DNA from 4 places in the Mesorhizobium sp. M1365 genome. Region 1 is predicted to be linked to each of the others. Evidence: predicted binding sites of a transcription regulator. Region 1 holds the regulator's gene; each other region holds the start of a gene.

The links. Region 1 encodes LexA, which represses DNA repair genes until DNA is damaged. Its sites were predicted from a motif close to TGTTCNNNNTGTGTTCNG; they were not measured.
Region 2: a site for LexA is predicted at 3,768-3,785, ahead of NKH04_RS12315 (single-stranded DNA-binding protein). Genes of this name have one in related genera too.
Region 3: a site for LexA is predicted at 2,379-2,396, ahead of NKH04_RS02960 (helicase-related protein). Genes of this name have one in related genera too.
Region 4: a site for LexA is predicted at 4,331-4,348, ahead of NKH04_RS13540 (ATP-dependent helicase). Genes of this name have one in related genera too.

The regions. Positions count from the first base shown of each region.
Region 1 covers NZ_JAMYLG010000017.1:99,752-105,738, reverse strand. The annotation lists gene gltA (citrate synthase) at 1-87, opposite strand, end outside; gene gltX (glutamate--tRNA ligase) at 267-1,688, opposite strand; gene NKH04_RS19510 (ComEC/Rec2 family competence protein) at 1,785-4,250, shown strand; gene lexA (transcriptional repressor LexA) at 4,244-4,978, opposite strand; partial or broken gene kynU (kynureninase) at 5,427-5,987, shown strand, end outside.
Region 2 covers NZ_JAMYLG010000008.1:59,553-65,539, forward strand. The annotation lists gene gyrA (DNA gyrase subunit A) at 1-300, opposite strand, end outside; gene NKH04_RS12295 (helix-turn-helix transcriptional regulator) at 448-1,275, opposite strand; gene NKH04_RS12300 (hypothetical protein) at 1,362-1,892, shown strand; gene NKH04_RS12305 (MarC family protein) at 1,968-2,597, shown strand; gene NKH04_RS12310 (OsmC family protein) at 2,606-3,031, opposite strand; gene NKH04_RS12315 (single-stranded DNA-binding protein) at 3,154-3,666, opposite strand; gene NKH04_RS12320 (cupin domain-containing protein) at 3,875-4,264, shown strand; gene NKH04_RS12325 (ArsR/SmtB family transcription factor) at 4,347-4,661, shown strand; gene NKH04_RS12330 (SRPBCC family protein) at 4,658-5,182, shown strand; gene NKH04_RS12335 (ATP-dependent Clp protease proteolytic subunit) at 5,209-5,814, shown strand; gene NKH04_RS12340 (hypothetical protein) at 5,811-5,987, shown strand, end outside.
Region 3 covers NZ_JAMYLG010000002.1:176,230-182,216, reverse strand. The annotation lists gene NKH04_RS02970 (acetyl-CoA C-acetyltransferase) at 1-1,002, shown strand, start outside; gene phbB (acetoacetyl-CoA reductase) at 1,107-1,832, shown strand; gene NKH04_RS02960 (helicase-related protein) at 2,564-5,971, shown strand; gene NKH04_RS02955 (RNA-binding S4 domain-containing protein) at 5,984-5,987, shown strand, end outside.
Region 4 covers NZ_JAMYLG010000009.1:98,415-104,401, reverse strand. The annotation lists gene NKH04_RS13565 (EamA family transporter) at 1-48, shown strand, start outside; gene NKH04_RS13560 (dienelactone hydrolase family protein) at 49-948, opposite strand; gene NKH04_RS13555 (hypothetical protein) at 1,224-1,373, shown strand; gene NKH04_RS13550 (hypothetical protein) at 1,383-1,814, shown strand; gene NKH04_RS13545 (glucose/quinate/shikimate family membrane-bound PQQ-dependent dehydrogenase) at 1,825-4,137, opposite strand; gene NKH04_RS13540 (ATP-dependent helicase) at 4,390-5,987, shown strand, end outside.

The DNA of each region.
Region 1 (5,987 bases):
TTCATGGGTTTTGCCGCCGAGTTCCAGCTTGGCCGTCGATGCCTGGGTTTTGCCGCCAAATTCCATTTTTGTCGCAGGTTCGGTCATAGCAAACTCCTTTTTGTTTCCTCAGGCCGGCAAAGGCAAAATATCTGAACCCAACACGTCAAAAGCATCGGAATACGCACATTTGCGCCCGCAATTGAATCTGCGCGGCAGATTAGGCCAAGACCCAATGTTGCACTGCGAAACACACCTTTCAATGCCAATCTTCTTGGGCCAGTTTGCTAATCGATTTGATCAGCGATCCGCGCCAGGCTTTCCTCGCGGCCAAGCACGGCAAGCACATCAAACACACCTGGCGAGGTACTTTTGCCGGTGAGCGCGGCGCGCAAAGGTTGGGCCACGGCGCCGAGTTTATGGCCGGCGGCCTGCGCATAGTCGCGGATCGCGGCTTCGGCTGAGGCGGCAGACCACCCCGAAACCGTGGCTAGTGCCGCATGAGCGCCCCGCAGGATCGCGCGCGCCTCACCGCTGAGCAGCGCCGCCGCCTTCTCGTCGACCGGCAGCGGCCGTTCGACGAAAAGGAATGCAGCCCCTTCAACAAGTTCGACCAGCGTTTTGGCGCGCTCCTTCAGGCCCGGCAACGCGGCAAGCAGTTGCGCCCTGCGTCTGTCGTCGAGGCGAGCGGCGATTGCCGGGCCGCCTTCTAGATAGGGCAGAGTGGCGATGAAGATGTCGAGCAGCGCCGCGTCGTTCATCCGGCGCATATGCACGCCGTTAAGCGCCTCGAGCTTGGCGAAGTCGAAACGGGCGGCGCCCTTGTTGACGTCGCCAATGTCGAACCATGTAATCATGTCGGCGATCGACATGATCTCATCGTCGCCGTGGCTCCAGCCAAGCCTCGCCAGATAGTTGAGCAGCGCCTCCGGCAGGTAGCCCATGGCGCGATAGGCTTCGACGCCAAGCGCACCGTGCCGCTTCGACAGCTTGGCGCCGTCGGCACCGTGGATCAGCGGGATATGCGACATCGACGGCACCTCCCAGCCCATGGCGTGATAGATTACGGTCTGGCGTGCGGCGTTGGTCAAATGATCGTCGCCGCGGATGATGTGGGTGATGCCCATGTCGTGATCGTCGACGACGACGGCATGCATGTAGGTGGGATTGCCGTCCGAGCGCAGAATAATGAAATCGTCGAGATCCTTGTTGGGAAAGCGCACGTCGCCCTGGACGCGGTCATGCACCACCGTCTCGCCGTCTGTCGGCGCCTTGATGCGGATCGCCCCCTTGGCGCCGGGCGGCGCCTCCGACGGGTCGCGGTCGCGCCAGCGCCCATCATAGCGGGGCGGAAGCCCCTTGGCTCGCGCTGCCTCGCGCATCGCCTCCAGCTCCGCCGGCGTCGCGTAGCAGTAATAGGCCTTGCCCACGCGCACCAGCTCCTCGGCCACCTCGCGATGGCGCGGCGCGCGCTCGAACTGCGAGACAGGCGCGCCGTCCCAGGTGAGTCCGAGCCAGGAAAGCCCGTCGAGAATGGCTGCCGTCGCCGCATCCGTCGACCGCTCACGGTCGGTATCCTCTATACGCAGCAGCATCGTGCCGCCCGTGTGCTTGGCGTACAGCCAGTTGAACAGCGCCGTGCGCGCGCCGCCAATGTGCAGATAGCCGGTGGGCGAGGGGGCAAAACGGGTGACGACCTTATCGGGCATGGAACTCTCAGGCGGGCGAAGGAAGTGGGTTTGCGGACTTTCGCGCGTTGCGCGTTCATGTAGCATAGGAGGTCGAGGGCGCAAGGGGCAGACCCGATGGCTGTGCGAGGCCGTGGTGCGGGCGAGGGCGAGGACGTTGGCAGCGACGTCAGCGAACGCTTGCTGTTTGCCGCTCCCCCGCCTGTCCTGCCGGCACCGGCATTGCTACCTGCTCCGCGCTTCGATGCTCCGTCGCTGCCGGCCAGCGACCCAGCAACGGTTCTCGTGCCCGCGGGCGCGCCTATCGTACGCCTGCGCAGGCGTTTCCGCCTCCCGTCACCGTCCCGTATCCGCAACAGCGTAACCACAGCGGCCGGTCTGGAACTCGACCGCGGCATCGCCTTCCTGCTGGTGCCGGTGTTCCTCGCATGCGGGGTGGTCGTTTATTTCGGGCTGTCGGTGGAGCCGGCCTTTCCACAGCCGATCGCAATCGCGCTCCTCGCGACCCTTTGTGCCGTCGTCTCGCGGTCATGGCCCAGGACGCGCCTGTGCTTCATGGTGGCGCTGCTCTGCGCGCTTGGCGTACTTGCCGCCAAGTTCGAAACATGGCGTGTCGGAACGCATATGCTCGGCTCCGAAATCTCGACGCGGCTGACGGGTCGCGTCGTATCGTACGAGCCCATGGCGAGCGGCCGCATCAGGCTGACAATCGATGTGATCTCAACCGCCAGGCCGACACTGCGCTACATGCCGGAACGGGTCCGCGTTTCGGCGATGAAGATACCGGCTGAGCTGACCGCCGGTTCCGAGATCACCGGCTATGTGCGGCTGCTGCCGCCGACCGGCCCGGTGCGGCCCGACAGCTATGATTTCTCCTTCGACAGCTATTTCGCCGGTATCGGCGGCAGCGGCTTTTTTCTCGGCAATCCGAAAATCGTGTCGTCGGACAGCATGCCGCTTGCCGCGCAGCTTTCTTCCGCGATCGAAGACGCGCGTGAATCCATCGCCGACCATATCCGCAGCCGCATCGGCGGTGCCGAGGGCGAGATTGCTGCTGCGCTGATCGTCGGCGTGCGCGCCGGCATTCCCGAGGAGATCAACGAAGCGATGCGGCGCACCGGCATCTACCACATCATCTCCATCTCGGGGCTGCATATGGCGTTGGTCGCCGGCACCATCATGGCGCTGCTGCGGGGTGCCTTCGCGCTGTTTCCCGATTTCTCATCGCGACGGCCGGTCAAGAAATATGCCGCGGCCGCCGCGCTTTTTTCGATTGCGGCCTACCTCGTCTTTTCCGGCATTGTCGTGGCGGCCGAACGCAGCTTCATCATGCTGGCGGTGATGCTTATCGCCGTGCTGTTCGACCGGGCCGCGCTCACCATGCGCAACCTGGCGATCTCGGCCATCGCGGTCATCCTGGTGTCGCCGCACGAGGTGGTCGGTCCGAGTTTCCAGATGTCCTTCGCCGCGACGGCGGCCCTTGTCGGCGCCTATGCAGGCTGGTCCGATTACCGCGCCGGCAGGGCCACCACGCCGCCGCCGCGGCAGTCGCCGCTACGCTTTGCCACTCGAAAGGTCCTGCTGGGCATGTGCGGTCTGGCGATGACCTCGATCATTGCAGGGAGCGCCACGGCGCTTTTCGCCATATGGCATTTCCAGCGCGTGGCGCCGCTCAGCCTGTTCGCCAATCTGGCCATCATGCCCATCGTGTCACTGGTCGTCATGCCCTTCGCCGTTCTCAGCGCGCTGGCGATGCCGTTCGGTGCGGATGGCCCTTTTCTCTATGTCATGGGCAAGGGGCTGACGGCGATGATCGCCCTGTCCGGGTGGATCTCGGAGCGCTCGCCGATCGATGCGGTCGGGCTGATTTCGCTGAGATCCGTCCTTCTGGTGACGATCGCCCTCGTCATTGCCAGCATGGCGACGACGTGGTTGCGGCTGGCGGCACTTCCTTTTGCGCTCGCCGGCTTGCTGACGACAACGCAGACACGCATACCCGACGTATTGGTCTCGGAGGACGCACGGCTGGTCGCGCTGCCGATCGGCAGCGGTGAACTCGCGGTCAACCGGGCACGCCCGAATGAGTTCACCATCGACAACTGGAAACGCGCGCTCACATCAGAGGCTATCGTCGCGCCGGAAACACCTGGAAAGAACGACCCGCAATTCGACATTGCCGATCCGGCCGACCTACCGCCGGGCATGCCGTTCATTTGCACGGACGGCCTCTGCCTTGCCAGGCATCCATCCGGCGCGATCATCGCGCAAGCCACGGACCGCGATACTGCGCGGCCAGCCTGCGCCTTTGCCAGCTTGATCGTCATCGACGACGCCACCGCCCATAACCCCTGCTACTACGACCGGCTGGTCCTCGTCGTCACCAAACGGCAACTGGCGCGCGCGGGAAGTGCCGCCGTCTATTTCGATCCACAAGCGGCAACACGCGCCGAGATCCGCTTCGCCGTCGAAAAATCATACCGGCCCTGGCACGTGCAACGGAAATTTTCACGCGCGGCACGGGGCCTGCCGCCATACCGCAGGGCCGACAATCCCAAAGCCGGCGCCAAGGGCGGAACTCAGTAGCGGCGGATCAGTCCGACGAGCTTGCCCTGCACCTTGACCCTGTCTGGTCCGAAGATGCGCGTCTCGTAGGCCGGATTGGCGGCTTCCAGGGCGATCGAGGCGCCCTTGCGGCGGAACCGCTTCAGCGTCGCTTCCTCCTCGTCGACCAGTGCCACCACGATCTCACCGGGGCTCGCCGTATCGGCATTGCGGATGATCACCGTGTCGCCGTCGAAAATGCCGGCCCCGATCATCGAATCGCCTTTGACCTCGAGCGCATAATGCTCGCCGCCCATGATCATATCCGGCGGCACCGAAATCGAATGCGTCTGGTGCTGGATGGCGTCGATCGGCACACCGGCAGCGATGCGGCCCATTACCGGGATCGAAACGGCGGCGACGACATCGTCGTCATTTCCGGCTGCGGGCACGCGCGACGATGTCGGCTTGCCCTGCCGAGGGGCGCCTTGCCCAAGGCTGCCCTGGATGACACTCGGCGAGAACTTGCGTGCCGCATTGAGGCCGGGGGCGATCGAGTCAGGCAGGCGTAGCACCTCCAGCGCACGGGCCCGGTTGGGCAAACGGCGAATGAAGCCGCGCTCCTCCAGCGCCGTAATCAGCCGGTGGATTCCGGATTTGGAAGCCAGGTCGAGCGCTTCCTTCATCTCGTCGAATGAAGGCGGGATACCGCTTTCCTTCAACCTTTCGTGGATGAACATAAGCAGTTCGTGTTGTTTGCGTGTCAGCATAGCGACCCCCAACAGAATCAGAAAAACAAACCCAGAACAAACACTATCTGTTCCAGTTGTGTTCCGCAACTGTTTAAAGTTTAATGAATGCGTTAAGGCTCGGGAAACAAACGACGTCCCCTACCGGCGTTAACGCATTTTCACCGCCGCGAGCCTCATCGCCTTGATTCTGCTTTCGTTTGCGCCCTTCTGGCCTCCTAGAAGGCGGCACTGGCATCGGCCGTCGGTCGGCAAAAGGCACGGAATTGAACCCGTATCGACTGTGCGGTTTGGTCAATGCACCGTGAACGAAACGAACTCAAAACGCCAACCTCGGGTTAAGTCCCGGTTTCCACCGCCTGGTCAGGCTGCTTCTCGCCGGTGGAGCCTTGCTGCGCGCAACCAAGTAATGGAAGAACAGTCGATGCGTGTCCGGCGTTGCGTTGGATCTTGGGGGAGCAGACAAATCATGACAGGAATTCCCGATCTCGTGGCCATAAAGGCGATGGATGCCGCGGATCCGCTGCGCGCGATGCGCGACCGCTTTGTGTTGCCGCAAGGAGTGATCTATCTCGACGGCAATTCGCTAGGAGCTGCTTCACGTGCCGCTTTCGATGAACTGCACAAGGCCGCGACCGAAGAATGGTCGCATGATCTCATCCGCGCATGGAACACGGCCGGCTGGTTCAACATGCCGCTTGAACTTGGCGACCAGCTCGGGCGCCTGATCGGGGCCGCGGCCGGCCAGACAGTGGTCTGCGACACGACATCGGTCAATATCTACAAGCTGCTGCACGCCGCCATGGCCATGCGACCGGAGCGGCAGGTCATCGTCGCCGAGGGCGATAGTTTTCCGACGGACCTCTACATGGCCGAGGGTGTGGTTTCGACGCGAAAAGATACGCTGCTGCGCCTCTCGGGAGTCGACGCGCCGACCATCGAAGAGCTGATCGACGAACGCACCGCTGTGGTGCTGGTCAACCACGTCAACTATAAGTCGGGCGAACTGCGCGACATGCCGGCGCTGACG
Region 2 (5,987 bases), on a different contig from region 1:
GCGCACCAAAGCGTCGTAGATAGAGGCGTCGCCATGCGGATGGTATTTACCCATCACGTCGGCGACCGGGCGTGCCGATTTCACATATTTGCGGTTCCAGTGATAGCCGCTCTCATAGGCGGCGTAGAGGATGCGGCGATGCACCGGCTTGAGGCCATCGCGCACGTCCGGCAATGCGCGGCTGACGATCACGCTCATGGCGTAGTCGAGATAGGAGCGCTGCATCTCCTCGATGATGGATATCGGCTCGATGCCGGTGGGGCCGCCGTCGGCGCCGCGCGGTGTCTTTTGGTCGGTCAAATCGGATCACAATCTAATCAGGAATCACTTGGTGCTTATATAGGAAGCCAGCCTGAAACTCCAACAATCGCGGCAGTTTTCCAGTGTGGTTTTTAGCGGCAAATTCAAAAGGATAAACCAATTGCGACGATATGGCCGTGTACCCTTTCACGGGCGTCGCCGGCGGGCGCGATAAGTACCCGGCGCCTCGCCCATCAGCCGCCGGAAACGGCGATTGAAGGTTGATAGATCGTTGAATCCCGCCGAAAAGGCAATCGCCGAAATCGTCTGATCCGACGTCCGCAGCCGCACGGCTGCCCTGTGCAGCCGCGCTCTCAGCAGGAATTGGTAGGGCGTCATACCGGCAACGTGCCGGAAGGTGCGCAGGAAATGGTAAGGGCTGGTGGCGGTCTCGTCGGCGAGTTCGGCAAGCGAGATCGGCCGGTCGGCATCGACTTCGATGCGCCGCACCGCTTCGGCGACACGCTTCTGGTCACGGCGGCTCGGCGTCCGTCCCCGATCCGTAGCGCTGCAAGCCGCAGTTACCGCGGCACCGGCAATGCGCAGGGCGAGTTCCTCGAACACGCCGGTGTCGGCCATCTCGCGCGCCGCCTCCGCTTCGGCAAGCAGCGGCACCAGCGCCGGCAAGGGCGGCAGGCGCGGCGTTCCGAAATCGAGCGTCTTGGCGCCCGGCACGTCGGCGACGATCCGCTCCATATAGGCCGGTCCGAAATGGAAGGAGAGGCAACGGTCGCCGGCGCCATGCTCGTGCCCGCATTCGTAGCATGTGCCGGGATTGCCGAGCAGGAGCGCGCCCGGCGCCAGCATCGCCGTGCCCTCGCGCGCACGATAGCGGAAGGTGCCGTTGGTTACGGCGGCAACGCAGAAATCCCGATGCTCCTCCTCGAATGGCCTGTCGGCGGCGCTGGCGGTGCAGATGACATCCGACACCTGCCAGCCTCGGCCCGACGCCAGCCTGTGCGCGCTCGTCGTCATCGCCGAAACATAGCAACTTTTCCCAAGCGCAGAACCCCTGTCGGCGTCTATGCTTGCCGGTCTCCTGACAAGATGAGAGCGAAGCCATGTCCAATTCCTTTGCCAAGGTCCTGCACAGCGATGGGCCCGTACCGGCCCTTGCCGAGAAACTGAATCTTTATGGCCGCTTCGTCGGCGCCTGGACGTTCGACGCCACGCGCCATCTCGAGGACGGTCAGGTGCTGACCGGGCGCGGCGAAGTGCATTTCGGCTGGGTGCTCGAAGGCCGCGCGATCCAGGACGTATGGATCCTGCCTGCCCGTGACGCCGGCCCCTCGCCCTCGCTCGGCAAATGGACCTTCTATGGCACGACGTTGCGTGTCTATGATCCCGGCGTTGACGCCTGGCACATCTTCTGGAGCGATCCGCGCAATCAGTACTACAGCCGCCAGCTCGGCCGTGCCGAGGGCGACACCATCATCCAGCAAGGCGCAGACGGCACCGGATCTGCTGTGCGCTGGAGCTTTTCGCGCATCACCGAAAATTCGTTCCGCTGGCTGGGCGAACGCTCACAGGACGACGGCGCCACCTGGCGTCTTGAAGTCGAGTTTCTGGCGCGCCGGGCCGTCAGCCCCTGATCCGCACGGTTTCCACTGCCTCCGCTTTGCTCTACCAATCCCGTTATCCGGCTTTGCCGGCGGGGGAGGGTCAGCATGCCGAGCTTCGACAGCCTGTTCAACGCCTTCGTCACCATACTGGTGACGATCGATCCGCCCGGCCTGGCGCCGCTCTTCCTCGCCGTGACCCGCGGCATGAACCGCGAGGAGCGCAACCAGGTCTCCGTGCGCGCCTCGGTCATCGCCTTCCTGGTAATGGCGTTGTTCGCAATCGCCGGCGCGTCGATCCTGTCAGTCTTCGGCATCACTCTGCCGGCCTTCCGCGTCGCCGGCGGCTTTCTGCTGTTCTTCATCGCCTTCGAAATGGTGTTCGAGCGCCGGCAGGACCGCAAGGAGAAGATCGGCGACGTCGCCATCACCAGGGACATGATCCACAACATCGCCGCCTTTCCGCTGGCGATCCCGCTCATTGCCGGTCCCGGCGCGATTTCGGCGACCGTCCTGCTCTCAAGCTCGTTTCAGGGTTTGGGTGCGCAGACAGCCCTTGTCGGCATCATCGCCATCTGCCTCGTCATCACCTACCTGGTGTTCGTGCTGTCAGAGCGCATCGACCGTATCCTCGGCCAAACCGGCCGTTCGATCCTGACAAGGCTGCTCGGCGTCATCCTGGCGGCGCTCGCCGTACAGTTCGTCGCCGACGGCATCAAGGCGCTGATGGCGACGTAGGAACAGCCCTACTTCGCTGTCGTTTCAATGACTTCGAAGTCGTGGGTAATCTCGGCAGTCTTGGCCATCATTGCCGAGGCCGAGCAGTATTTCTCGATCGAAAGCCCGATCGCCCGCTTCACCTTGGCGTGTGATAGCGCCCGGCCCTTGACGACAAAATGCATGTGAATGCGGGTGAACACCCTGGGATCGGCTTCTGCACGGTCGGCATCGAGTTCGACCACGCAATCTTCGACCGCCTCGCGCCCCTTTTCGAGGATATGGACCACGTCATAGGCCGAGCAGCCGCCAGTGCCGATCAGCACCAGTTCCATTGGGCTCGGCCCCGGCGTCTTGCCCTCCGGCCCGAACGCAGTGCCTAGCACCAGCTTGTGCCCATTGGCGGACTCGCCAACGAAAGTGCGCTCCTCGACCCATTTGACCCTTGCCTTCACCTGATACGTCCTTTCACCGCTCAAACGCACAACGTCCCGAAAATCCAAGACAGATTTTCGGGACGCCATTTCGTGGCCAAGGTGCCGGCGCTTTTCGCCGCAAGGGCAGTCCGCCCGAGAAATCAGAACGGGATTTCGTCGTCCAGCTCGCGCGACGAACCACCGCCGCCGCCCTTGTTGGCGCCACCGCGATTGAAACTTTCGCCCGGGCCGGACTGGCCGAAATCGGAACCGCGGCTCGCACCACCACCGGCATAGTTGCCGACCTGGCCGCCGCCCTCGCCCCGCGCATCGAGCATCTGCAGCTCGCCGCGGAATTTCTGCAACACGATTTCGGTCGTATAGCGGTCATTGCCGGTCTGGTCCTGCCATTTGCGCGTCTGCAGCTGGCCCTCGACATAGACCTTCATGCCCTTCTTCAGATACTGCTCGGCCACCTTGGCGATCTGGTCGTTGAAGATCACGACATTGTGCCACTCGGTCTTTTCCTTGCGCTCTCCGGACGTCTTGTCGCGCCAGCTTTCCGACGTCGCGATGCGGATGTTGACGACCGGGTCACCCGAATTCAGGCGGCGGATTTCAGGGTCCGCCCCGAGGTTGCCCACCAGAATGACCTTGTTGACGCTACCCGCCATGATACTTCTCCGCGCTCATCCGAAACCGAATTTTTGTCGCCGCACCTTACAGGCTATGGACAATCCCTGCCTGCCGTCGCTGCCTTTTCCCACAAGGTTTTTGTTCTCTTTTCGTTCTATAGGAGAGGCCCTGCACTGTCAATAGTTGTCAGTAAGAAGTAGTGTCTTGGCGTCGAATTTCCACAGACCATGGGATCGAGGCGAACGCATGAAGATGGTTGCGCATAACGATCAGCCGCAAGAAGAGTGGCGGACGGGAGTAAAGACCCGCATGCATGTCTCTGCCCGCAACGGCGCAACTCAACTTTGCATGTTTGAACAATGGGTCGAACCCACCGTTGGCGCCCCGACACATTGGCACCCGGTCGAGGAAGTACTTACCGTCATCGCTGGCAGGGCCGAGATGTGGATCGACGAAGAGCATCTCGTCTTGACTGCCGGACAGTCGCTTGTTGTCGCCGCGTACAGGCAACATGGCTTCCGAAACGTCGGCTCCGAATTGCTTCATATTCATGTTGTGCTCGCGTCACCAGTTTTCGAGGCGACGTTCAACGGATCCCCCGACATGGTGAGACGCTGGCTTCCAGCGAGTTTGTAAAACCTCGCCTGTCTTAAAAAATACCGCCTGTCTTAAAAAACACGGCTTGCCAAACCGATAAGTATTGACTTATGCTTTCGGCATGATCGAAGCAGACATTTTTCGGGCACTAGCGGATCCAACGCGTCGCGCCGTCTATGAGCGGCTCGCCGACGGCGAGATGACGGTGTCGGAACTGCGCACTGGCATACCGGTATCGCAGCCGGCGGTATCGCAACATCTCGCAGTGCTGCGCGGCGCCGGCCTCGTGGTCGAGCGCCGGGCCGGTCGCAACGCCTATTACCGCGTCGATCCGAAGGGGCTTGCGCCACTGCTCGGCTGGATCGAACGCTACCGTGCGTTCTGGCCAGAGCGCATCGAAAGGCTCAAGACGGTTTTGAAGGACATGGACCAATGACCAACCGAGGCAAAGAACGCGCCGAAATGGCCGCAGACAAGATCGAGTTCGAGTGCGAGCTGCCCGAACCGCCGGAACAGGTGTGGCGGGCGCTGACGGTGCCGGACCTGCTCGCGGCCTGGATGATGCCGAACGACATCAAGCCCGAAATCGGCAACCGCTTTGCCTTTAAAGCGCCGAATGCGCCGATCGAGTGCGAAATCCTCGACGCGGATCCCGGACGGCTGCTGCGCTATTCCTGGCGGGAGCGGCCGGCGCCCGGCGATACGCAGGTGCCGCCCGGCGGTCCCCTGGACAGCGCAATGAACGACAGCCCAGTGGACAGCATCGTCACCTTTACGCTCGACCGCACCGTTTCCGGCGGCACGCATCTGCGCATCGTCCATGATGGTTTTGCTCGGGCAGCAGTGCCGGAGATCGCGATGGCAGGCGCCGGTTGCCGGCTTTCCTTTGACGCGCGCACTCCCAGGCACAAGCAGATCGCCGCAAACACCCCGCGCCTCTTCCTGCGCGCGGCCTGAACGACAACAGTCAACGGAGACAACCGATGAGCGGCCTTGCCAATCTGGTGCCGATGGTGATCGAGCAGTCGAGCCGCGGCGAACGTGCCTTCGACATATTTTCGCGGCTGCTGCGCGAGCGCATCGTCTTCATCAACGGCCCAATCGATGACGGCACCTCAGCGCTGGTCTGCGCCCAGCTTCTGTCGTTGGAATCCGACAATCCCGACAAGGAGGTCTCGCTCTACATCAACTCGCCGGGCGGCGTGGTGACCAGCGGTTTCGCGATCTACGATACGATGCAGTATATCAGTTGCCCGGTCTCCACGGTTTGTATGGGCTTCGCCGCCTCGATGGCCTCGTTCCTTTTGATGGCCGGCACACCGGGGCGGCGCATCGCGCTACCCAACACCAGCATCGTGCTGCATCAGCCTCTCGGCGGTTTCCAGGGCCAGGCCTCCGATATCCAGCGCCATGCCGAGGGCATCCTTCGCACCAAGCGGCGCATGACCGATCTTTACGCCCGCCATTGCGGCCGCACCTACGAAGAAGTGGAACGCACGCTCGACCGCGACTTTTTCATGACCGCGCAGGAGGCCAAGGATTGGGGCCTCGTCGACCATGTCTTCGACACTCGCAAGCAGGCCGCATGAACGTGCCGGGCCGGCGGACGGAACTGAGGCGATTGAGCGCCCGCAATTTCAGCGCCATCGGTCTGGTCTTGCCGCTATCGCGGCACTATAGTCCGGCGATGACCGCCAGCCGCTCATCCAGCCTGCTATGCCTTGCCATCGCTACCGTTGCCGGCACGAACATGCTGGTGGGT
Region 3 (5,987 bases), on a different contig from region 1:
GCGGCTCAAGGGCAGAACCCGGCGCGGCAGGCGGCAATGGCTGCCGGCGTACCGCAGGAGGCGACCTCCTGGGGCCTGAACCAGCTCTGCGGCTCGGGCTTGCGCGCTATCGCGCTCGGCATGCAGCAGATCGCCCAGGGCGATGCAAAAATCATCGTTGCCGGCGGCCAGGAATCGATGTCGATGGCTCCGCATGCGCAACATCTGCGCGGTGGCGTCAAGATGGGCGACTTCAAGCTGATCGACACCATGATCAAGGACGGCCTGACCGATGCCTTCTACGGCTATCATATGGGCAACACCGCTGAGAACGTCGCCCGCCAGTTTCAGATCACCCGCGACGACCAGGACCAGTTCGCACTGGCTTCCCAGAACAAGGCCGAGGCCGCGCAGAAAGCCGGGAAATTCAAGGACGAGATCGTTGCCTTTACAGTCAAGGGCAGGAAGGGCGACACCGTAGTCGACCAGGATGAATACATCCGCCACGGCGCGACAATCGATGCCATGACCAAGCTCAAGCCCGCCTTCGACAAGGAAGGCACGGTGACGGCTGCCAATGCTTCCGGCATCAACGACGGCGCCGCCGCCGTGGTGCTGATGACCGAAGCGGAAGCCGCAAGGCGCGGCATCACACCGCTGGTGCGTATCGTTTCCTGGGCGACCGCCGGTGTCGACCCGCAGATCATGGGGACGGGACCGATCCCCTCCTCGCGCAAGGCGCTGGCCAAGGCCGGCTGGTCGGTTGGCGACCTCGATCTGGTCGAAGCCAACGAGGCCTTTGCCGCGCAGGCCTGCGCCGTCAACAAGGACATGGGCTGGGATCCGGCCATCGTCAACGTCAATGGCGGCGCCATCGCCATCGGCCATCCGGTCGGCGCCTCGGGCGCCCGCATCTTCAACACGCTGGTCTACGAGATGCGCCGCAGAAGTGCCAAGAAAGGCCTTGCCACGCTGTGCATCGGCGGCGGCATGGGTGTTGCCATGTGCGTGGAAGCATTGTGATGAGATAAGCGATACGAATAGGATGCTGGCGCAAAGCGAGTAGGGAATAGGGGGCAAACCCCACCGCTTCAACGCTCAGTCATCTGCATTTCCCGGGAGGACATATGACAAAGGTTGCAATCGTCACAGGCGGGTCGCGCGGCATCGGCGCGGCGATATCGGTCGCCTTGAAAAGCGCCGGCTATTCGGTCGCCGCAAACTACGCCGGCAATGAAGAAGCGGCGGCAAAGTTCAAGGCCGCGACCGGCATCCCGGTCTATAAATGGTCGGTCGCCGACTACGAGGCCTGCGCCGCCGGCATCAAACAGATCGAAGCCGATCTCGGTCCCGTCTCGGTGCTGGTCAACAATGCCGGCATCACTCGCGACGCGATGTTCCACAAGATGACCCGCGAGCAATGGAAAGAGGTCCTCGACACCAACCTTTCCGGCGTCTTCAACATGACGCATCCATTGTGGGGCGGCATGCGCGACCGCAAGTTCGGTCGCATCATCACCATCTCCTCGATCAACGGCCAGAAAGGCCAGGTCGGCCAGGTCAATTATTCGGCCTCGAAGGCCGGCGATATCGGCTTCACCAAGGCACTGGCCCAGGAAGGCGCGCGCGCCGGCATCACCGTCAACGTCATTTGCCCCGGCTACATCGCCACCGAGATGGTCAAGGCAATGGACGAGAAGGTCCTCAACGAGCGCGTCATCCCGCACATCCCGGTCGGTCGTCTCGGCGAGCCGGAGGAGATCGCGCGCTGCGTCGTCTTCCTCGCTTCCGACGATGCCGGTTTCATCACCGGCTCGACCATATCAGCCAATGGCGGCCAGTACGTCGCCTGATCGTTTGTCTTTACGTTGAGACAGATCCGCGCTTGGACGAACGGGCCTGCAAAACGGCCCGTTTCTATAGCGGTCTTCCCGTTGCAAGATCTCGATGCAGCACGCTGCCCCAATCCGGCACGCAAAGGTTAACGGCAAACTCGCAGCTTGTGCAAAAGCCGCCCGGCAGCCTGTGGATTCTCGGTGGAAAAGCTGTCCACAACACAACATGTTGCGGTGAACAAACCAAGAAACTTCGGCTATCTCTGATTCGTCGCCGATTCGTTCCGGCTTTGAGCGGAACGTTAACGGCGAGAGCTGAAAACACCCTCGAAATGATTAAAGCGCGTTAGGAAACATCAATAATTTCATAACGTTGTGCGAAGCAGATTGGCCGGCCACGACCATTCGCCGGCAAAGGTTAACCGCAGTGCTCGCTTGGATGCCGCCTGCATAAATCGGGCCAGTTTCCGTGATTCAGCATGTGGTGAGGTACGCCGACAGAAAACCCAGATGTAGCCGTGAACAAACCCTGAATCAGCGCGAGTCAGTGATTCGTCGCTGATTCGTTCCAGACTCGTTCCAACTGTTAATCGGGAACAGATTTTCTGGCTTCGAACCAACCAATCGGCCTGCCCTCGGCATATTCCGCTTTCGCTTCGCGCCCGAAATCCCTATGTGTCGCCTGTCATACGCGGCCAATATGGGCGCGCTCCCGACAATGCGAGGCAGAGAGCCTTATTTCCAGGCCGATGAACATCCATCCGAAACACACTGAACCGCTGATCCTGTCGGGTCGAGACGTGACGGCCGTGCTCGGCCCGACCAACACCGGCAAGACCCACCTCGCCATCGAACGCATGGTGGCGCATGAAAGCGGCGTCATCGGCCTGCCGCTCAGGCTGCTTGCCCGCGAGGTCTATACGCGCGTCTGCGAGAAGGTCGGCGCCCATAAGGTGGCGCTCATCACCGGCGAGGAAAAGATCCAGCCGGCGGGCGCGAAATACTCGGTCTGCACCGTGGAAGCGATGCCGCGCGAGACCGACGCCGCCTTCGTTGCCATCGACGAGGTCCAGCTCGCCGGCGATCTCGAACGCGGCCACATCTTCACCGATCGCATCCTGCATCTGCGCGGCCGCCAGGAGACTCTGCTGCTGGGCGCGGCCACCATGCACGGCATTCTGCAGCGCCTGCTGCGGGGCGTGTCGGTGGTGACGCGACCACGCCTCTCGCATCTTGCCTATGTCGGTTCGAAGAAGCTGACCCGCCTGCCGCGGCGCACGGCGATCGTCGCCTTCTCGGCCGACGAGGTCTATGCCATCGCCGAGCTGATCCGCCGCCAGCAGGGCGGTGCCGCCGTCGTGCTCGGCGCACTCAGCCCGCGCACCCGCAACGCCCAGGTGGCGCTGTTCCAGTCGGGCGACGTCGACTACCTCGTCGCCACCGACGCCATCGGCATGGGCCTCAACCTCGACCTCGACCACGTCGCCTTCGCCCAGAACCGCAAATTCGACGGCTACCAGTACCGCAACCTGACGGCGGCCGAGCTCGGCCAGATTGCCGGCCGCGCCGGCCGGCATCTGCGCGACGGCACCTTCGGCGTCACCGGCCAGGTCGATCCGCTGGATGATGAACTGGTCAACAAAATCGAGGCGCATGATTTCGACCCGGTGAAAGTACTGCAGTGGCGCACCGCGCATTTCGATTTCGCCAACCTTGATGCGCTGAAGCGCTCGATTGAGACCAACGCTCCGGTCGAAGGCCTGACGCGCGCGCTGCCGGCCGTGGACGCGCAGGCGCTCGAGCATCTGTCGCGCGACGAGGACGTCCGGGCACTCACCACCGATGCCAGGCGCGTGGCGCTGCTGTGGGAAGCCTGCGCGCTGCCCGACTACAGGAAGATCGCGCCGGCCCAGCACGCCGACTTGATTGCCTCCATTTACATGGACCTTGCCAGGCATGGCCATGTCGACGAGAACTACATGGCCGAGCAGGTGCGCCGTGCCGACACAACCGAAGGCGACATCGACACGCTGTCGCACAGGATTGCCCAGATCCGCACATGGACCTTCGTTTCCAACCGGCCCGGCTGGCTGGCCGATCGGGCACACTGGCAGGAAAAGACGCGCGAAATCGAAGACAGATTGTCGGATGCGCTGCATGAGCGGTTGACGAAACGTTTTGTAGACCGCAGGACTTCCGTCCTCATGCGGCGCCTTAGAGAAAACACGATGCCTGAAGCCGAAATCAGCCCAACCGGAACCGTCCTCGTCGAAGGCCATCACGTCGGCGAGTTGCAAGGTTTCCGCTTCACCGCCGACCAGAGCGCCGGCGGCGAAGACGCCAAGGCGGTGCGGGCGGCGGCGCAGAAGGCGCTTGCCGCCGAGTTCGAGGCGCGGGCCGAGCGCTTCGGCGCCTCGGCCAATGGCGACATCGCGCTGGGTTCGGATGGCACGCTGCGCTGGATCGGCGCGCCGATCGGCACGCTGGTCGCCGGCGAAGACGCTTTGAAGCCGCGTCTGGTTCTGCTGGCCGACGAGCAACTCACCGGCCCGGCCCGCGACAAGGTTGCGGCGCGCGCCGAGCGCTTCGTCAACTTCCAGATCGAATCCCTGCTGAAGCCGCTGGTCGATCTCAAGAATGCCGAGCAGATCACCGGCATCGGCCGCGGCATCGCTTTCCAGCTTGTCGAGCATTTCGGCCTCATCAACCGTCGCGACATCGCCGACGAGATGAAGTCGCTCGACCAGGAAGGCCGCGCGGCGCTTCGCCGTCTCGGAGTGCGCTTCGGCGCCTACCATGTCTTCGTGCCGGCGCTGATCAAACCGGCGCCGGCCGGGCTGATAACGCTGCTGTGGGCGCTGAGAAACGACGGCAAGGACAAGCCCGGCTTCGGCGATGTCGTTCACGCACTGGCCTCCGGCCGCACCTCGGTGGTCATCGATCCGACCTTCGACAAGACCTTCTACAAGCTTGCCGGCTACCGCAATCTTGGCCGGCGTGCTGTACGCGTCGATATTCTCGAACGGCTGGCCGACCTGATCCGGCCGGCGACCAACTGGAAGCCGGGCCTCGGCCCTCGCCCCGACGGCGCCTATGACGGCCAGTCCTTCATGGTGACGCCGCCGATGATGTCGATTCTCGGCGCCACCGCCGACGACATGGAAGAAATCCTGAAGGGACTCGGCTATCGCGCCGATGCCAAACCGGCGGCCGAGGTCAAGGCGCGGATCGAAGCACAGGACAATGCCGCGCGTGAAGCTGCCGCTGCAAAGCAGGCGGCGGAAGAGACTGCGCGCGTCGAGCAGGCGAGGATGGCGGAAGCATCTGCCGCGGCAGAGCCGCCGGCGGAGGCTTCGGAACCTGTGTCGGATGCGGCTCCTGTTGCGGAGGCGGCGGCCGAAGCTGTGACCGAAGCGACGGCAGAGCCTGTCGCGGAAGCTCCAGCCCCTGAAGCTGCGGCAGAAGTCACGCAAGAGACCCGGCCCGCCGCGGAGGCGACTGCTGAAGCGCCTGCGGAACCAGCGGCCGAGCCAAGGGCGGAACTTGGGGCGGAAACTGAGGCTGCGGCACCGGCAGAGCCGCCGGTTTCCGACACTACGGAAGCATCGCCGGCCGAACCTGCAGCGACGGCAGGAGCCATCGCCGGCGAAGCTGCTCCAGAAGCCGAGGAGCCAAAACCCATCCTGTTGTGGCGGCAGGGTCGTTTCGACCAGCGCCCGCGTCATCGCCAGCATGACAACCGCCCCCGGGACAATCATCGGGACAATCGCGCGCGCAGTGGTCAAGCTGCGCCGGACAGCCGCAGCGATGCGCCGACAGATGCCGGCGGGCAAGCGACGCCGGGCGACCGGCCCGCCCGTCAGGGGCGCCACGACCAGCGCGACGGCGCCGGCAAGCCACGCTTCGATCGCAGCAAGTTCAAGCCCAGGCCGCAAGGCGACGCGGCAGATCAGCGCGCCGGCAAGCCGCAAGGTGAACGCCCGGACCGGCGCGAAAACCGGCCCGACTGGAAGGCTGGCCGGCAGGACGGCAAAGGCGGCGCCCAAGGCGCAAAGCCGGCGTTCCAGCCAAAGCCGCGTGAGGAACGCCCGGTCCGCTTCGATCCGGACTCGCCCTTCGCCAAGCTCGCCGCGTTGCGCGACCAGCTGAAGAAGTAAGCTGCTCGTCCAATGG
Region 4 (5,987 bases), on a different contig from region 1:
GCCCTGGTGGTGGCCGGCGTGGCGTTCCATAAGCCGGCGCCGGACTGATCAGGCCAGTTTCTCCTTGAGGAAGGCGATCGTCCTGCCCCAGGCGAGGTCAGCCGCCTTCTTGTCATAGCGGGCCGCCGACGTTTCGTTGTTGAAGGCATGGTTGGCGCCTTCATAAACATAGACCGAGTATTCGACATGGGCCGCGTCGAGTGCCTTCTTGAAGGCATCGATGCCGGCATTGGTGCGGGTGTCGAGCCCGGCATAATGCAGCATGAGCGCGGCCTTGATCTTCGGCACGTCCTCGGCCTGTGGCTGCATGCCGTAATAGGCGACGGCGGCGGCGAGGTCCGGCGCGTTGACGGCCAGCATGTTCACCGTGCCGCCGCCCCAGCAGAAGCCGACAGCGCCGACCTTGCCGTTGCCGTCCTTGTAGCCTTTGAGGTAGGCGACGGTTGCCACGGCATTGGCGGCGACCTGTGCTGGATCGAGCTGGGAAAACAGGTCACGTGCCCTGTTTTCATCGTCCGGCGTGCCGCCGAGCGGTGCCATGAAGTCCGGCGCAAGCGCCACGAACCCTTCCAGCGCCACGCGCCGCGCCACATCGCGAATATGCGGGTTGAGACCCCTGTTCTCGTGCACCACGATGACCGTGCCAAGCTTGCCGGTCTGCTCCGCCGGCCTGACCAGATAGCCCTTCATCTCGCCGGCGCTGCCGGGATAGCTGATGTCCTCGCCTTTCACACGCGGATCGTCTTCCGCCACGATTGCCGCCTGGGCCGAGTTCGCCGCCAGCAGCGGCGCGATCGCGGCAGCTGCCGCACCCGATCCGGCAAGCCTGGTCAATTGCTCCATGAAGCGCCGCCGGTCGAGCGTCAGGTGCGTATATTCGTCATAGGCATCGATCATCGCCTGGGTAATGACAGGCTCGGCGGCGGTGGGTTCGGCAGGTGTTGTCATGGCGCGCTCCTCGTCGGCGCCCCCCGCGGCAACATAGAGCCGAAGCTTGCCTGGTCCAGTCACGGCTGAGTGAGGCTGCCATAAGTCCCTGCGCGAGGGCCGTGATGCCGCTAGCCCCACTGTCGTTAAATTTTGGTCCTTTGTGGCAATGCTAAATGCACGCACCACAATGTAAAAAGAAGTTACCGGGCTATGCCTCACTCGGGCCATTTGGCGAACGACAATGGCCATTTGGCGGGAAAAGAATGCCTGATTGACGACGAAGGAACACGCCCATGACCTTTCCCTCCCCGCTTCTGGCAAGTGGGTTCGCCCTCGCCGCTATGGCTTTGCTGGCGCTGCGGTTCACTGCCTTCACCGCCTTCAAACGATCGTTGATCAAGATCCGCGCCAACCGGCACCCGCCCGCAAACACCAAAGCCTGAGGAAAGGTCATGGACGTTCAGGACATCATCAACACCGTCTCCCAGAAATCCGGTCTCAACCAGGCTTTGACGGAAAAGGTCGCCGGCACGATTTTCTCGGTGCTCGAACACGAGGCGGAAGGCACGACTCTGTCCAGCTTCTTTGCCAAAATCCCGGGAGCCGACGCCCTGGCCAAGCAATATGATGTCATGGCTCCCGGCGCGGCTTCCGGTGGTGGCCTCCTGTCCTCGCTGGAGGGCGCGCTCGGCGGCGCTCTCGGCGAAAAGACCGGCGCGCTGATCAACGGCGTCGCCATACTCAAGGCATCAGGCCTCACGCTCGCACAGATCAGCCAGGCCGGCACGATGCTGGTCCAGCAGGCCGAGACAGCCGCTGGCCCGCAGCTGACCAGTGAGGTACTTGCATCGGTACCCGACCTGAAAGGGCATCTCGGGCTCTGAAGGAACTTCTCTATTTCGGCAGCGTATAGGCCATCACATAGTCGCCCGGCTTGGTACCGACCGAGCCGTGGCCGCCGGCAACGATGACGACCAACTGGCGTCCGTCGGCTACCGTGTAGGTCATCGGTGTCGACTGCCCGCCGGCCGGCAGCCGCGCCTGCCAGAGCTGTTTGCCGGTCGTCAGGTCATAGGCGCGCACATAGTCGTCGACCGCCGCACCGAGGAAGGCGACGCCGCCGGCAGTGATCATCGGCCCGCCAATGCCGGGCACGCCGACCTTGAATGGCAGCGGCAGCGGCGTCATGTCGTAGACGGTGCCGTTGCGATGCTTGTAGACGATCTTGCCGGTCCGAAGGTCGGCACCCGCCACATAGCCCCAGGGCGGCGCCTGGCAGGGAATGCCGAGCGGCGACAGGAACGGCTTCAATATTACTGCGTAAGGCGCACCGTCATTGCGGTTCAGGCCCTGTTCGCTGCCCTTGGTGTCACCGGGCGGCGGCACGTCGGCGCGCGGCACCAGCTTGGAGATGAACGCCAGGTATGTCGGCATGCCGAACATCACCTGCCGGACCGGATCGACTGCCACGCCGCCCCAGTTGAAGGTGCCGAAATTGCCGGGGTAGATCAGCGAGCCCTGCAGCGACGGCGGCGTGTAGCGGCCCTCATAGCGCAACTTCCGGAGCTCGATCCGGCAGGCCAGCTGGTCGAACATGGTAATGCCCCACATGTCGGCACCGGTCAGCGGTTTCGGACTGAAGCTGAGATCCGAGACCGGCTGCGTCGGCGAGGTATGGTCGCCCTCGATGGCGCCGCCCGGTGCCGGCACTTCCTTGACCGGAACGATCGGCTCGCCGCTGCGCCGGTCGAGCACATAGAGGTCGCCCTGCTTGGTCGGCCCGACCAGCGCCGGCACCACGCCACTTTCCGTGGTGATGTCGACCAGCGTCGGCTGCGCCGGCACGTCCATGTCCCAGAGATCGTGGTGCACGGTCTGCCGCACCCAGCGCAATTGTCCGCTGTTGAGATCGAGCGCGGTGATCGACGAGGAGAATTTCTCGTCATTGGCGCTGCGCCCAGCGCCGAGCTGGTCCGGCGTCTTGTTGCCGAGCGGCACATATAGCAGCCCGAGCTTCTCGTCGACGCTCGCCGTCGACCACATGTTGGGTGAGTTGTTGGTGTAGGTCTGGTCCGGCGGCAGCGGCATCGTCTGGTCGGGATTGCCCGAATCCCAATTCCACAACAGCGCGCCGGTGTCGGCATCGTAGGCACGGATGACCCCGGACGGCTCCTGCGTCGAATAATTGTCGTTGACCGCGCCGCCGACGATGATCTTGTTGGCGACGATCAGCGGCGCCGAGGTCGAATAATAATAGCCCGGCTTCGGATATGGCATGTTGGCGAGCAGGTTCAGCGTGCCGCCTTCGGCGAAAGTCGGGCAGACCTGGCCATTCGCCGCATCGAGCGCGATCAGCCGGGCGTCGGATGTCGGCAGGTAGATGCGTGTGGCGCAGGGCTGGCCGGCGGCGACCTTGGCATCGGCATAATAGGCCACGCCGCGGCAGGTCTGGTGCTGGCGGTCCTTGTTGAGCTTGACCTGCGGATCGAAGCGCCATTTCTCCTTACCGCTCGCGGCATCGATGGCGATGGCGAAATTATGCGGCGTGCAGATGTAGAGCGAGTCGGCGATTTTTAGCGGCGTCACCTGATAGGTCGTCTCGCCGATGTCGTCGGGCCCTTTCACGTCGCCGGTGCGATAGGTCCAGGCCGGCTGCAGATTGGCAACGTTTTCGGCGGTGATCTGGTCGAGCGGCGAATAGCGCTGGCCGTATTGCGTGCGACCGTAATAGTGCCATTCGCCAGCCGGCACGTTGCCGCCAAGATCGGCCGTCGGCGTCACCTTGTCGGTGTTGAGTTCACCCGTAATATCCTTTGGATCGGTCGTCATCGAATAACCGGCGACGGCAAGCGATGCCAGTACGGCGAGGATAAGCGGTGCGCGTCCGTCGGGACCGGTAAGCCCGCGCCGCGCCCATGGCGTCAACAGCCATAGCGCGACAAGCACGATGATGCCGCCGCGCGGGCCGAGCTCCCACCAGTCGAAGCCGATCTCCCAAACCGCCCAGGCGAGCGTGCCGAGCACGATCGCCGCGTAGAGCCACAGCGCCGTGGATCTGCGCCTGTAGAGCAGCCAGGCCGCGACAAGGAAAGCTAGACCGACGATGACGTAGTACCAGCTGCCGCCCAGCGTCACGAGCCAGATGCCGCCGCCGCCAATCGCCAGGCCGATGAGGAAAAGGATCAGGGAGGTGATGACCACAGCCAAGACGGTGCTCCTTCGACTGGTGCGCTCCGCGACGCGTCCATGGGCAACCCCGCATTGCGTTCCTGCCCCCACGCAACTTTCTCCGGCCCGCTTCCACTGTCAAGCAAGCTCGGCGTTTTACGGTGCCGGCCCATCGCAAGCCCGGCGTTTTGGTTAGCAGACCCATCCAGATTGTGAGTCCACCGACTGGACAGAGAACAAAACGGAGACACTTCTGGCCTTTCGCTGCCGAATCACTACATTCGGGGGGAGATGTCCGGCTTTTCGGAAGACATGCCCTTTTTTGACGAACCGAACGCGCGGCCCGTGGCCCCGTCGGGCATTGCCGCGCGCGCCATGGCTGCCCGCAGCAACCAGAACAACGCGCCCGATTATCTCAACGGCCTCAACCCCGAGCAGCGGCTGGCGGTGGAAACCACCGAAGGCCCGGTGCTGGTGCTGGCCGGCGCCGGCACCGGCAAAACGCGCGTCCTGACCACCCGCATCGCCCACATCCTTGCCACCGGCAAGGCTTTCCCCTCGCAGATCCTCGCCGTCACCTTCACCAACAAGGCGGCGCGCGAGATGAAGCAGCGCATCGGCCTGTTGATCGGTGAAGGCAATGTCGAGGGCATGCCGTGGCTCGGCACCTTCCACTCGATTGGAGTGAAGCTGCTGCGCAGACATGCCGAGCTGGCCGGGCTCAAATCCGACTTCACCATTCTCGACACGGATGATGTCGTGCGCCTGCTCAAGCAGCTTATCCAGGCCGAAGGGCTGGACGACAAGCGCTGGCCGGCCAAGCAGTTCGCCCAGATGATCGACGGCTGGAAGAACAAGGGCCTTGGCCCCGCCGACATCCCCGAGGGCGATGCCCGTGCCTTCGCCAACGGCAAGGGCCGCGAGCTCTACAAGGCCTATCAGGAGCGGCTGCAAACGCTGAACGCTTGCGACTTCGGCGATCTCCTGTGCCATCCGATCCGCATCTTCCGCGCCAATCCGGACGTGCTGAAGGAATACCACAAGCGCTTCCGCTACATCCTCGTCGACGAATATCAGGACACCAACACCGCCCAGTACATGTGGCTGCGGCTGCTGGCACAGCGGCCGCAATCCTCCCCCCTTGAGGGGGAGGTGCCCGCGAAGCGGGCGGAGGGGGTTGCCGCAGAAGGCACCGCTAGAGCGTCGAGCACTGCCGCCGGTAGGTCAAGCACTGCCGCACGGACCCCACCCGACCGGGCTTCGCCCGGCCACCCTCCCCTCAAGGGGGAGGGAAGCCCGCGCCTGTCCACCGTAAATATCTGCTGCGTCGGCGACGACGACCAGTCGATCTATGGCTGGCGCGGCGCCGAGGTCGACAACATCCTGCGCTTCGACAAGGATTTTCCCGGCGCCACCATCATCCGGCTGGAGCGCAACTATCGCTCGACCGCGCACATCCTCGGCACCGCCTCCCACCTCATCGCCCACAATGAGGGCCGCTTCGGCAAGACGCTGTTCACCGAAAAGATCGCCGAGGACGACGAGAAGGTGCATGTCCACGCCGCCTGGGATTCCGAAGAGGAGGCCCGCGCCGTCGGCGAGACCATCGAGGCTTATCAGCGCCAGAAGCACAATCTCAACGACATGGCGATCCTCGTCCGCGCGTCCTTCCAGATGCGCGAATTCGAGGACCGCTTCGTCACGCTCGGCCTCAACTACCGCGTCATCGGCGGCCCGCGCTTCTACGAGCGCCTCGAAATCCGCGATGCGCTGGCTTTCCTTCGCGTCGTCGCACAAGGCGCCGACGACCTCGCCTTCGAGCGCATCGTCAACGTGCCGAAGCGCGGCCTTGGCGAGGCCACCATCCGCCAGATCCACGACACCGCACG